Regions from separate parts of the Nonomuraea sp. NPDC049649 genome, predicted to be linked through region 2. Evidence: predicted binding sites of a transcription regulator. Region 2 holds the regulator's gene; each other region holds the start of a gene.

Region 1 (3,271 bases), on a different contig from region 2:
GCCCGCAGTTTCTTCAGCGAGAACGGCAGCGTCTCCCGCACCTCGTAACGGGTCGCCCAGCGGGTGTCGATCGGCTCGTCGCCGGAGATGTAGGCGATCATCGGGTCGGGCAGCCGCCCGCCCACCAGCGCGGCCACCTCTCCTATGAGATGAGCCCTCACAGCCGCCCCGTCCGGCTCGTACACGAACCTCCCGACCGGCCCGGTGGGCGCCCGCACGCCGGCCGCGGCGAGCGTCTGGCCGCCCGGCAGCAGCGTGGCCCGCCGCGCCGTCTCCGGCGCGTGGCCGGTCCACAGCGTCGCCTCTTTGACCTCGCCTTTGTACGAGACCCACTCGGTCTCCGCGCGATCGGGGATGAACTCGTACGGGATGCCCGGCGCGGCCTTGACGCAGCCCATCCGCGCCCGCCCCAGCAGGGCGAGCACCACGGGCCAGGACGGCGAGTAGGCCAGCGGGTCGAACGTGCGGCCCCTCGACGAGCGGCGGGCGGGGTCGGCGAACAGCACGTCGTAGGCCTCCGGCCGCGTCTCGGCGCCGTCGCCCAGCTTTATGGTCACCCGGTCGGCCACCCCGAGCGCCTCGGCGTTGGCCCTGGCCACGGCCACCGAGAGCGGGTCGGTGTCGACGGCCTCCACGGTGCACCCGGCCTGGGCGAGCGCCAGCAGGTCGCCTCCTATGCCGCAGCAGACGTCCGCCACCCGCATCCCGGGGGCGGCGCCCAGCCGGCGCGCCCGGTGGGCGGCGACCTCGGCCCGGGTCGCCTGCTCCAGGCCGTGCGGGGTGAAGAACATGCGCGCGGCGTCGGCGCCGAACTTGGCCTTGGCCCGCTCGCGGAGGCGGGCCTGGGTGAGCGCGGCCGAGGCGAGCGCGGCGTCGTGGCTCCTGCGCAGGCGCGTGGCGGCGGCGACGGGGTCGGCGCCGGACAGCTCCTCCGCCTGGGCGAGCGCCGCGCGGCCGCGAGGGGTCAGCAGCGCGGTGAAGGAGTCGAGGTCCACGGGATACGACGGTAGCGCCCGTACGGACGAATCCGGTCAGCGTTGCCGCTACCAGCTCCGACGTCCCTGGACATTCTCGTGCAAAGCTCTGACCCACGATCGCTCTCGGCAGACGCGTTCGTGTTGACTGTCAAGCCCCTCTTGCATATGTTTCCTGTTGGCACTCTCCCCTTGAGAGTGCCAACGTGCGACGAGGCAGGTCTGGCACCCGCGACGGCAGGCCCAGCTGGTCGCCTCTTCTAATCAGTCACATCTGAAGGGGAGGTCCGATCGTGACGACCGCCACCAAGGTTCCCGTTAAGCCGCTCGGCGACCGCATCGTGGTGCAGCCGCTTGAGGCAGAGCAGACCACCGCTTCCGGCCTGGTCATTCCCGACACCGCCAAGGAGAAGCCGCAGGAGGGCAAGGTCCTCGCGGTGGGCCCGGGTAACTGGGACGAGGACGGCGAGAAGCGGATTCCGCTCGACGTGAGCGAGGGCGACATCGTCCTCTACAGCAAGTACGGCGGCACCGAGGTCAAGTACGGCGGCGAGGAGTACCTCGTGCTCTCCGCCCGCGACGTTCTCGCGATCGTCGAGAAGTAAGCCGGTTGTGTCGGGCCCCGGGCGCTCTAGAGGGCACCCGGGGCCTTCGACGCTAGGAGAGGACTTTCAGCAAAAATGGCGAAGATCCTGGAATTCGACGAGGCCGCCCGCCGCGCTCTTGAGCGCGGCGTCAACGCCCTCGCGGACGCCGTCAAGGTAACCCTCGGCCCGCGCGGCCGTAACGTCGTCATCGACAAGAAGTTCGGTGCTCCGACGATCACCAACGACGGCGTCACCATCGCCCGCGAGATCGAGCTTGAGGAGCGCTACGAGAACCTCGGCGCCCAGCTCGTCAAGGAAGTGGCCACCAAGACCAACGACATCGCGGGCGACGGCACCACCACCGCGACCGTCCTGGCTCAGGCCATGGTCCGCGAGGGCCTGCGCAACGTGGCCGCCGGCGCCTCGCCGATGGCGCTCAAGCGCGGCATCGACAAGGCCGCCAAGGAGGTCAGCGAAAGGCTGCTCGCCTCCGCCCGGCCGGTCGACGAGAAGAAGGAGATCGCCGACGTCGCGACGATCTCCGCTCAGGACGCGCAGATCGGCGAGCTGATCGCCGAGGCGTTCGACAAGGTCGGCAAGGACGGTGTGCTCACCGTCGAAGAGTCCAACGCCATGGGCATGGAGCTGGAGTTCACCGAGGGCCTCCAGTTCGACAAGGGCTACCTGTCGGCCTACATGGTGACCGACACCGAGCGCATGGAGGCCGTCCTCGAGGACGCCTACATCCTGCTCCACCAGGGCAAGATCTCCTCCATCGCGGACTTCCTGCCGCTGCTGGAGCAGGTCGCCCAGACGAAGAAGCCGCTGCTCGTGGTCGCCGAGGACGTCGAGGGCGAGGCCCTGGCCGTCCTGGTCACCAACAAGATCCGCGGCACCTTCACCTCGGTCGCCGTCAAGGCTCCCGGCTTCGGTGACCGCCGCAAGGCGATGCTGCAGGACATGGCCATCCTCACGGGCGGCCAGGTCGTCAGCGAGGAGATCGGTCTCAAGCTGGAGAACGTCGGCCTGGAGGTGCTCGGCACCGCCCGCCGCGTGGTGATCGACAAGGACAGCACCACGATCGTCGACGGCGCCGGCGACGCCGCGGCCATCGAGGACCGCGTCAAGGAGATCAAGCTCGCGATCGAGCAGTCCGACTCCGACTGGGACCGCGAGAAGCTCCAGGAGCGCCTGGCCAAGCTGGCCGGCGGCGTGTGCGTGCTGCGCGTCGGCGCCGCCACCGAGGTGGAGCTCAAGGAGAAGAAGCACCGCCTGGAGGACGCGATCTCCGCGACCCGCGCCGCCATCGAGGAGGGCATCGTCTCCGGCGGCGGTTCGGCGCTGATCCACGTGGCCAAGGAGCTCGACGACCTCGGCCTGTCGGGCGACGAGGCGACCGGCGTCAACGTCGTGCGCCGCGCCCTGTACGAGCCGGCCCGCTGGATCGCCGAGAACGCCGGCCTGGAGGGCTACGTCGTCACGCACAAGGTGTCGGAGCTCTCCGCCGGCCAGGGCCTCAACGCGGCCACCGGCGAGTACGGCGACCTGCTCGCCCAGGGCGTCATCGACCCGGTCAAGGTCACCCGCTCGGCCGTGCAGAACGCGGCGTCGATCGCGGGCATGCTGCTGACCACCGAGGCGCTCGTCGTCGACAAGCCCGAGGAGGAGGCCCCGGCCGTCGGCCAGGGCCACGGTCACGGCCACGGCCAC
Region 2 (3,271 bases):
TCCTCGGCGCCGTCGAGGGTCTCGACGGTGAGGACGGTGCCGAGCGCGGCGGCGGTCATCGGGATCTGGACGGTGCAGTGGAGGTCGTCACCGCGCCGTTCGAAGATCTCGTGAGGCCGCTCGACGATCTCCAGGAAGAGGTCGCCCGGCGGGCCGCCGCCGGGGCCGACCTCGCCCTCGCCGGCGAGCTGGATGTGGGTGCCGTCCTCGACGCCCGCGGGGATGCGCACCTTGATCGTGCGGCGGGTGCGGACCCGCCCGTCGCCGGAGCACTCCTGGCAGGGGTGGCGGATGATGCTGCCGAAGCCGCCGCACTGCGGGCACGGGCGGCTGGTCATGACTTGCCCCAGGAAGGAGCGGGTGACCTGGGAGATCTCGCCGCGGCCGTTGCACATGTCGCAGGTGTCGGGGTGGGTGCCGGGCGCCGCGCCGGCGCCGTGGCACACCTCGCACACCACGGCCGTGTCGACCGCCAGCTCGCGGGTGGTGCCGAACGCGGTCTCGTGCAGGTCGAGCTCGACGCGGATGGTCGCGTTCCGGCCGCGGCGGGCGCGCGAGCGCGGGCCGCGGGCGCCGCCCGTCGCGGTGCCGAAGAACGCGTCCATGATGTCGCTGAAGGGGAAACCCGCGCCGAAGCCGCCGCCGGGGGCGCCCCCGCCCGCGCCGCCGAACGGGTCGCCGCCCAGGTCGTACATCTGGCGCTTGTTCGGGTCCGACAGCACCTCGTAGGCCTGCGTGATCTCCTTGAACCGCTCCTGTGTGGCGGGGTCGGGGTTCACGTCAGGGTGCAGCTCGCGAGCCAGCCTGCGGTAGGCCTTCTTGATCTCGTCCTGACTGGCGTCACGGCGCACCCCGAGGGCGGCGTAATAGTCGGTGTTTGCCACTTATCGACCTCTTAAGATGCAGCCAGAATCTGGCTGACGTAGCGTGCCACCGCGCGCACGGCGCCCATCGTCACGGGATAGTCCATTCTGGTGGGGCCCAGCACGCCGAGCCGGGCCAGCTGATTGTCGCCTTGACCGTATCCCGTCGCGACGACGGACGTACCCCGCAGTCCGGTGTAGGCGTTCTCCGATCCGATGCGCACGGTGAGTGCGGAAGGTGTGTCTGGGGAAGTCTCGCCGAGCAGGCGCATGAGCACCACCTGCTCCTCCAGGGCTTCGAGCACCTCGCGCAGGCCGACGCTGAAGTCGGCGCCGGCGAGGTTGGCCGCCCCGGCGAACACGATCTTCTCGTCGTGCCGTTCGACGAGCGTCTCCAGCAGGACGGAGAGGATCGTGGCGAGCGCCGGCCGCTCGTCGATCGGCAGCCGCTGGGGCAGGTCGGAGACGAGCTCCGGGACACTGCTCAGGCCGCAGCCGTCGAGGCACTCGTTGAGCAGCCCGCGCATGTGGGCGATGCGGTGGTCCTCCACCACCTCGGGCAGCTCGATCACGCGCTGCTCGACGCGGCCCATGTTGGTGATGAGCACCAGCATGACGCGGCGGTCGGTGAGGGGCACCAGCTCGACGTGGCGCACGGTCGAGCGGGTGAGCGTCGGGTACTGCACGACGGCGACCTGACGGGTGAGCTGCGCGAGCAGCCGCACCGTGCGCATGACCACGTCGTCGAGATCGACCGCTCCGGCGAGGAACGTCTCGATGGCCCGGCGCTCGGCCTTCGACAGAGGCTTGACCTGGGAGAGCCTGTCGACGAACAGGCGATAGCCCTTGTCGGTCGGCACGCGTCCGGCGCTCGTGTGGGGCTGGGTGATGTAACCCTGCTCCTCCAACGCCGCCATGTCATTTCGGACCGTCGCCGGAGAGACCTTCAGGTTGTGGCGTTCGGCGAGCGCCTTGGAGCCCACCGGTTCATTGGTCGACACGTAGTCTTCGACAATGGCGCGTAGCACCGCGAGCTTACGATCGTCGAGCACGTGCGCACCTCCTACCGCGACTTACTAGGAAACGCCAGGCCTAGCACTCTGTGTTCCCGAGTGCCAAGTGTACGGCTCTCGCTCACAAGGTGCGATAACGCGTCCGGCCCGGCGCTGCTGGCGTGCTTCAACGACAAGCCTCACACTTACCGACATGACCGACAAATCGCCCGAGCCTCCCGCCGGGCAGGATCCTCCTTTCGGACAGCCACCTCCCCAGGGTGAACCTTTCCCGTACGCCCCGCCACCCCACCAGCCGGGCTCTCACCCGTACGGCCAGCCACAGCAGCCAACGGGGCCTCACTCGTACGAAACACCTCATGAATCGGGGCCCCACTTTTACGAACCGCCACCTCATCAATCCGGGCCTCACTCGTACGAACCGCCGCCCCACTCCTACGGACCGCCACCCCAGCAGTCCGGCCCGCACCCGTACGGACCTCCGCCGGGAGCGGGGCCGTACGGGCAGCAGCCCGGCTACGGGCCGCCGCCGCAGTACGGGCAGGGGCCCTTCGCGCGCCAGGTGGACCCGAAGGAGCTGCGCCCGCGGCGCAGGTGGATCGCCGTCGCCTGGGGCGTCGCCGCGCTCTGCCTGGCGGCGGGCGTGGTGCTGTTCTTCACCAGCGTGATGACCACCGTCGGGGAGGTGGCCCCGACCACGACGTTCGCCCCGGGCGAGACGACCACGGTGTCGCTCGACCCCGCCGAGCGGCCCGCCGTCTACATCAGCGGCACCGGCCAGATCGCTTACGAGTGCGAGATCGCCGGCGGCCCCGGCCAGGCGCGGCTCGTCCGGCCGACGACCACGCAGAACGTCACCGCCGACGGCCGGCTGTGGGAGCTGATCCTGCTGGTCAACGCGCCCGCCGCGGGCGAGTACCAGCTCACCTGCGCCGTCCAGGAGCAGGGAGACGTGCAGTTCGGCGTCGGCAGGGACGTCCTCGGGGCGGCCGGCGGCATCGTGGGCGGCGTCGCGGCGCTGCTCCTCATCCCCGGGGCGGGGGTGCTCGTCGCGATCATCGTGACGGTGATCGTCCTGGTCAAGCGGAGCGGCCACCGCAAGCGCCTCGCGGCCATGGGCTGATTTGCTACGGTCCCCGTGTGTACGAGGGTGATGTTCTCGCGGGAAACTGGCGGCGCCCGGGCAAGGGGAAGATCCCCCAGGTGCCCGCCGAGCGGGACCTCGTCGTGGAGGACGCCGAGAGCGGCTTCTGCGGCGCGGTGGTGGCCTGCGACAAGGAGGCGGTCACGCTGGAGGACCGCTTCGGCAAGCGGCGGCTGTTCCCGCTGGCGCCCGCCGCCTTCCTGCTGGAGGGCCGGGTGGTGACGCTGGTACGGCCGCGTCCCGCCCCCCGG
Region 3 (3,271 bases), on a different contig from region 2:
ACGTCCGGCCGGTCCTCCTCGGCGATCGCCGCCCGCCGCCCCTCGCGCAGCGCCCGGTCGTAGTCGGCGCGGGCCTGGCCGCGCTCCTTCAGCACGCCCTCGACGACCCGGTCGTCCGCCTCCATCCGGAACCCGGTGACGGCCGCCCGGTCGGGCAGCGGGAAGACGTAGGTGGCCTCCAGCGTGACGTCGTACGGGTTGCGGAAGCCCTGCGCCACCTCCACCCCGGCGATCAGGCCCGAGATCGCGGCGTGCACGTCGACGCTCTCCAGCGGCAGGTTGCCGCGCTCGGTCCGCAGCGCGCCCAGCCCCGCGTCGGGGTCGGGCACGCAGCGGGCGGGCTCGAGCGATGTGATCTTCATGTGAGTCCCCTCTGTTCGAGCACCGCGAGCAGCGGCGCCGCCGCCTCGAGTACTGCCCGCACGTCGTCTTCTCCGGGCGCCCGGCCCGTCCCGTCGAGCACCAGCACCGCGCCGTCCGCCAGCCGCACCCCGTGCACGGCGCCGGGCACCTTCTCTTGTACGGGCTCTTGTACGGGCCGGCCCGCCTCCTGCGCGGCCCGATCCGCCCAGAACCTTTCCCGGCCCGTCGCCTCCCCGTCCCCTGGGTTCCCCTTTACCTGTCCATCCCCAAGGTTTTCCGGTGCTGCTCCGTCCCTGAGGTCCGGCGGGGGAGCGGGCGGAACCGTGCCTTCACGGCGGCGGCCCGTCTTGAGACCGGAGCGCACCCCAGCACGCGTCACCCCGGAGACCTGCGGGGTGCCGGGGTCCGAAGCGTGTGTCGCCGGGCCGCAGGGTGCGGCGGGTTCCGGGATGTTCGGCGAGTCCGTTCCCGGGCCGTGCGGTGGGCCGTGGTCCGGGATGTCCGGCGAGTGCGTTCCCGAGTCGTACGGCGTGCCGCCGTCCGCGACGGGCAGGCGGTCCGTTCCCGTGTGCAGCGAGGTGCCGGGGTCCCCGATCTTCGGTGAACGTGGAGCAGGGGCGGCGGTCCGATGGCCGGGCAGGCCGACGGTGGCTTCGAGCGCGGCGTCGGTGGCGCCGGCGAGGGCGACCTGGATGCGGGCGATCGACATGCCCTGCGCCTGGAGCCGTTTGACGGCGACCAGCTGCAGCAGGTGGCGCCGTCCGTAGCGGGCGATCCGGCCGCGGCGGGTCAGCGGCGGGTCGACCAGCCCGATCGTGGTGTACCACCTGATGAGCCGCGCGCCCGGCACCTCGCGGACCCGGCCGTTGACGGGCTGCGCGTGGCCGCGCAGGGCGTCGGCCGCGCGCTCGGCGAGTTCGCCGATGGTCCAGGTGTCGCTCATACCTCGACGATGACAGTGTCAAAGTTACAGTGTCAAGGAATTGGGTACGACGAATGAAGGTTGGATTCACGGGGAGGAGGACACCATGGCTACAGTTACCGGCCCACTTATGGGTGATGCTAAGAACACGACCGCGACGGCCCTGCAAGGCGCCCTCGTGGACCTGATCGACCTGTCCCTGGTCGCCAAGCAGCTGCACTGGAACGTCATCGGGACGAACTTCCGCTCGGTCCACCTGCAGCTCGACGAGGTCGTCACGCTGGCCCGCACGTACACCGACACCATCGCCGAGCGCCTGTCCGCCCTCGGGGTGAACGCCGACGGCAGGTCCGCGACCGTCTCCAAGAACACCAAGCTCACGCAGCCGGAGTCCGGCTGGATCGAGTCGGGCAAGGTGGTCGCCACGATGACGGACATCCTCGGCGGCATCAGCGCGAGGATGCGCGAGCGCATGGACCTGACGGAGAAGTCCGACCAGGCGACTCAGGACATCATCATCTCGGTGATCCAGGACATCGAGAAGCAGCACTGGATGTTCCAGGCCATGAGCTGATGGGTGCGGCGACGAGCCCGGGAGCCCGGCGGCCCCGGGCTTTCGCATGCCCAGAGCAATTTGCGCACTGTTTGATCTCGGGAGTCCTCCCCATTCATGTCGGTGCGGTCCACTAGCGTGGCACCCAGAGGGAGGCCCCAACGATGTCCCGCAAGACTCTTGTCCGTACGGGCCCGCTCTGTGAGGGCGGCCCGAGCCCGTACGGCCCGATCGAGGAGCCGGGCGACGGCGGGCTGGTCCTGCCCGCCGGGTTCCGTGGCAGGGTGGTGGCCCGTTCCGGGAGCAGGGTGGCCGGGCTGACGTGGCACGCCGCGCCCGACGGGGGAGCGTGTTTCCCCGACGGCGACGGCTGGATCTACGTGTCCAACTCGGAGTTGTCGCTGCTCGGCGGCGCGGCCGCGATCCGGTTCCGGCCCGACGGCTCGATCGCCGACGCCTACCGCATCCTGTCCGGCACCGAGCTCAACCGGGCGGGCGGCGCCACGCCGTGGCACACCTGGCTGTCGTGCGAGCTCGGCCACCGGGGCCAGGTGTTCGAGTGCGACCCGTACGGCGCCCGCGCGGCGCGGCCCCGGCTGGCGATGGGCCGGTTCCGGCACGAGGCGGCGGCCTGCGACCCCGACCGGCAGGTCGTCTACCTGACGGAGGGCGAGCACGACGGCTGCTTCTACCGGTTCCGCCCGCACGACTGGGGCGACCTGACCGAGGGCACGCTCGAAGTGCTCTGCGACGGGGGCCGGTGGGAGCCGGTGCCGTGGCCGGCGGCGCTGCTCAAGGGCACCCGTCACCAGGTGCGGGGGGCGTGCAGGTTCGACCGCGCCGACGTCTGTCACTACGCCGGCGGCGTCTGCTTCTTCACCACGAGGGGCGACGGCGCGCTGTGGGCGTACGACGCGCAGACCTCGGCGCTGGAGCGGCTCTGCGACGGCGTGCGGGCGGTCACCGCCGCGCCCTCCGGCGATCTGTACGTGGCCAGGCGCACCACGAGGATCGACGTGATCACTCCTGATCGGGAGATGGTCCCGTTCCTCCGCCTGAGCGGCCATGCGGGAGCCGAGCTGACCGGGCTGGCCTTCGCGCCGTGCGGCGACCGGCTCTACTTCTCCGCCCGGCAGGGGTCGGCCGCGGGCCAGACGTTCGAGGTCGCCGGCCCGTTCCGCGGGTAAAGCGTCAGCCGGTGGTTGTGAGGTCGAGCGACCACATCTGCTCGGTGACCTCGATCCCGTTCTCCATGCCCTTCTCCTCGGAGTCGAGCCGGAACCCGGCGGCCTGGTAGATGCGGCGCGCGCTGGTCAGGCAGTCGCGCGTCCACAGCACGACCCGCTCGCGCCCGTCCGCCCTGGCGTGCCGCAGGCACTCGTCGACCAGCAGGCGGCCCAGGCCGAGGCCGCGCGCGAACGGCTCCACCAGCA

What was found. Region 2 encodes HrcA, which represses chaperone genes, less so after heat shock. Its sites were predicted from a motif close to TTGGCACTCTCNNNNNGAGAGTGCCAA; they were not measured.
Region 1: groES (co-chaperone GroES) is a predicted target of HrcA. The motif match lies at 1,153-1,179, and genes of this name have one in related genera.
Region 3: AB0J42_RS33595 (DNA starvation/stationary phase protection protein) is a predicted target of HrcA. The motif match lies at 1,316-1,342, and genes of this name have one in related genera.

What each region holds. Positions count from the first base shown of each region.
Region 1 covers NZ_JBFAOH010000023.1:53,270-56,540, forward strand. The annotation lists gene AB0J42_RS25630 (methyltransferase domain-containing protein) at 1-995, opposite strand, end outside; gene groES (co-chaperone GroES) at 1,265-1,579, shown strand; gene groL (chaperonin GroEL) at 1,655-3,271, shown strand, end outside.
Region 2 covers NZ_JBFAOH010000004.1:120,530-123,800, reverse strand. The annotation lists gene dnaJ (molecular chaperone DnaJ) at 1-884, opposite strand, end outside; gene hrcA (heat-inducible transcriptional repressor HrcA) at 896-1,915, opposite strand; gene AB0J42_RS07715 (hypothetical protein) at 2,439-2,999, shown strand; gene AB0J42_RS07710 (DUF3097 domain-containing protein) at 3,017-3,271, shown strand, end outside.
Region 3 covers NZ_JBFAOH010000047.1:37,305-40,575, reverse strand. The annotation lists gene AB0J42_RS33605 (VIT domain-containing protein) at 1-362, opposite strand, end outside; gene AB0J42_RS33600 (helix-turn-helix domain-containing protein) at 359-1,306, opposite strand; gene AB0J42_RS33595 (DNA starvation/stationary phase protection protein) at 1,416-1,859, shown strand; gene AB0J42_RS33590 (alkaline phosphatase PhoX) at 2,003-3,025, shown strand; gene AB0J42_RS33585 (helix-turn-helix domain-containing GNAT family N-acetyltransferase) at 3,030-3,271, opposite strand, start outside.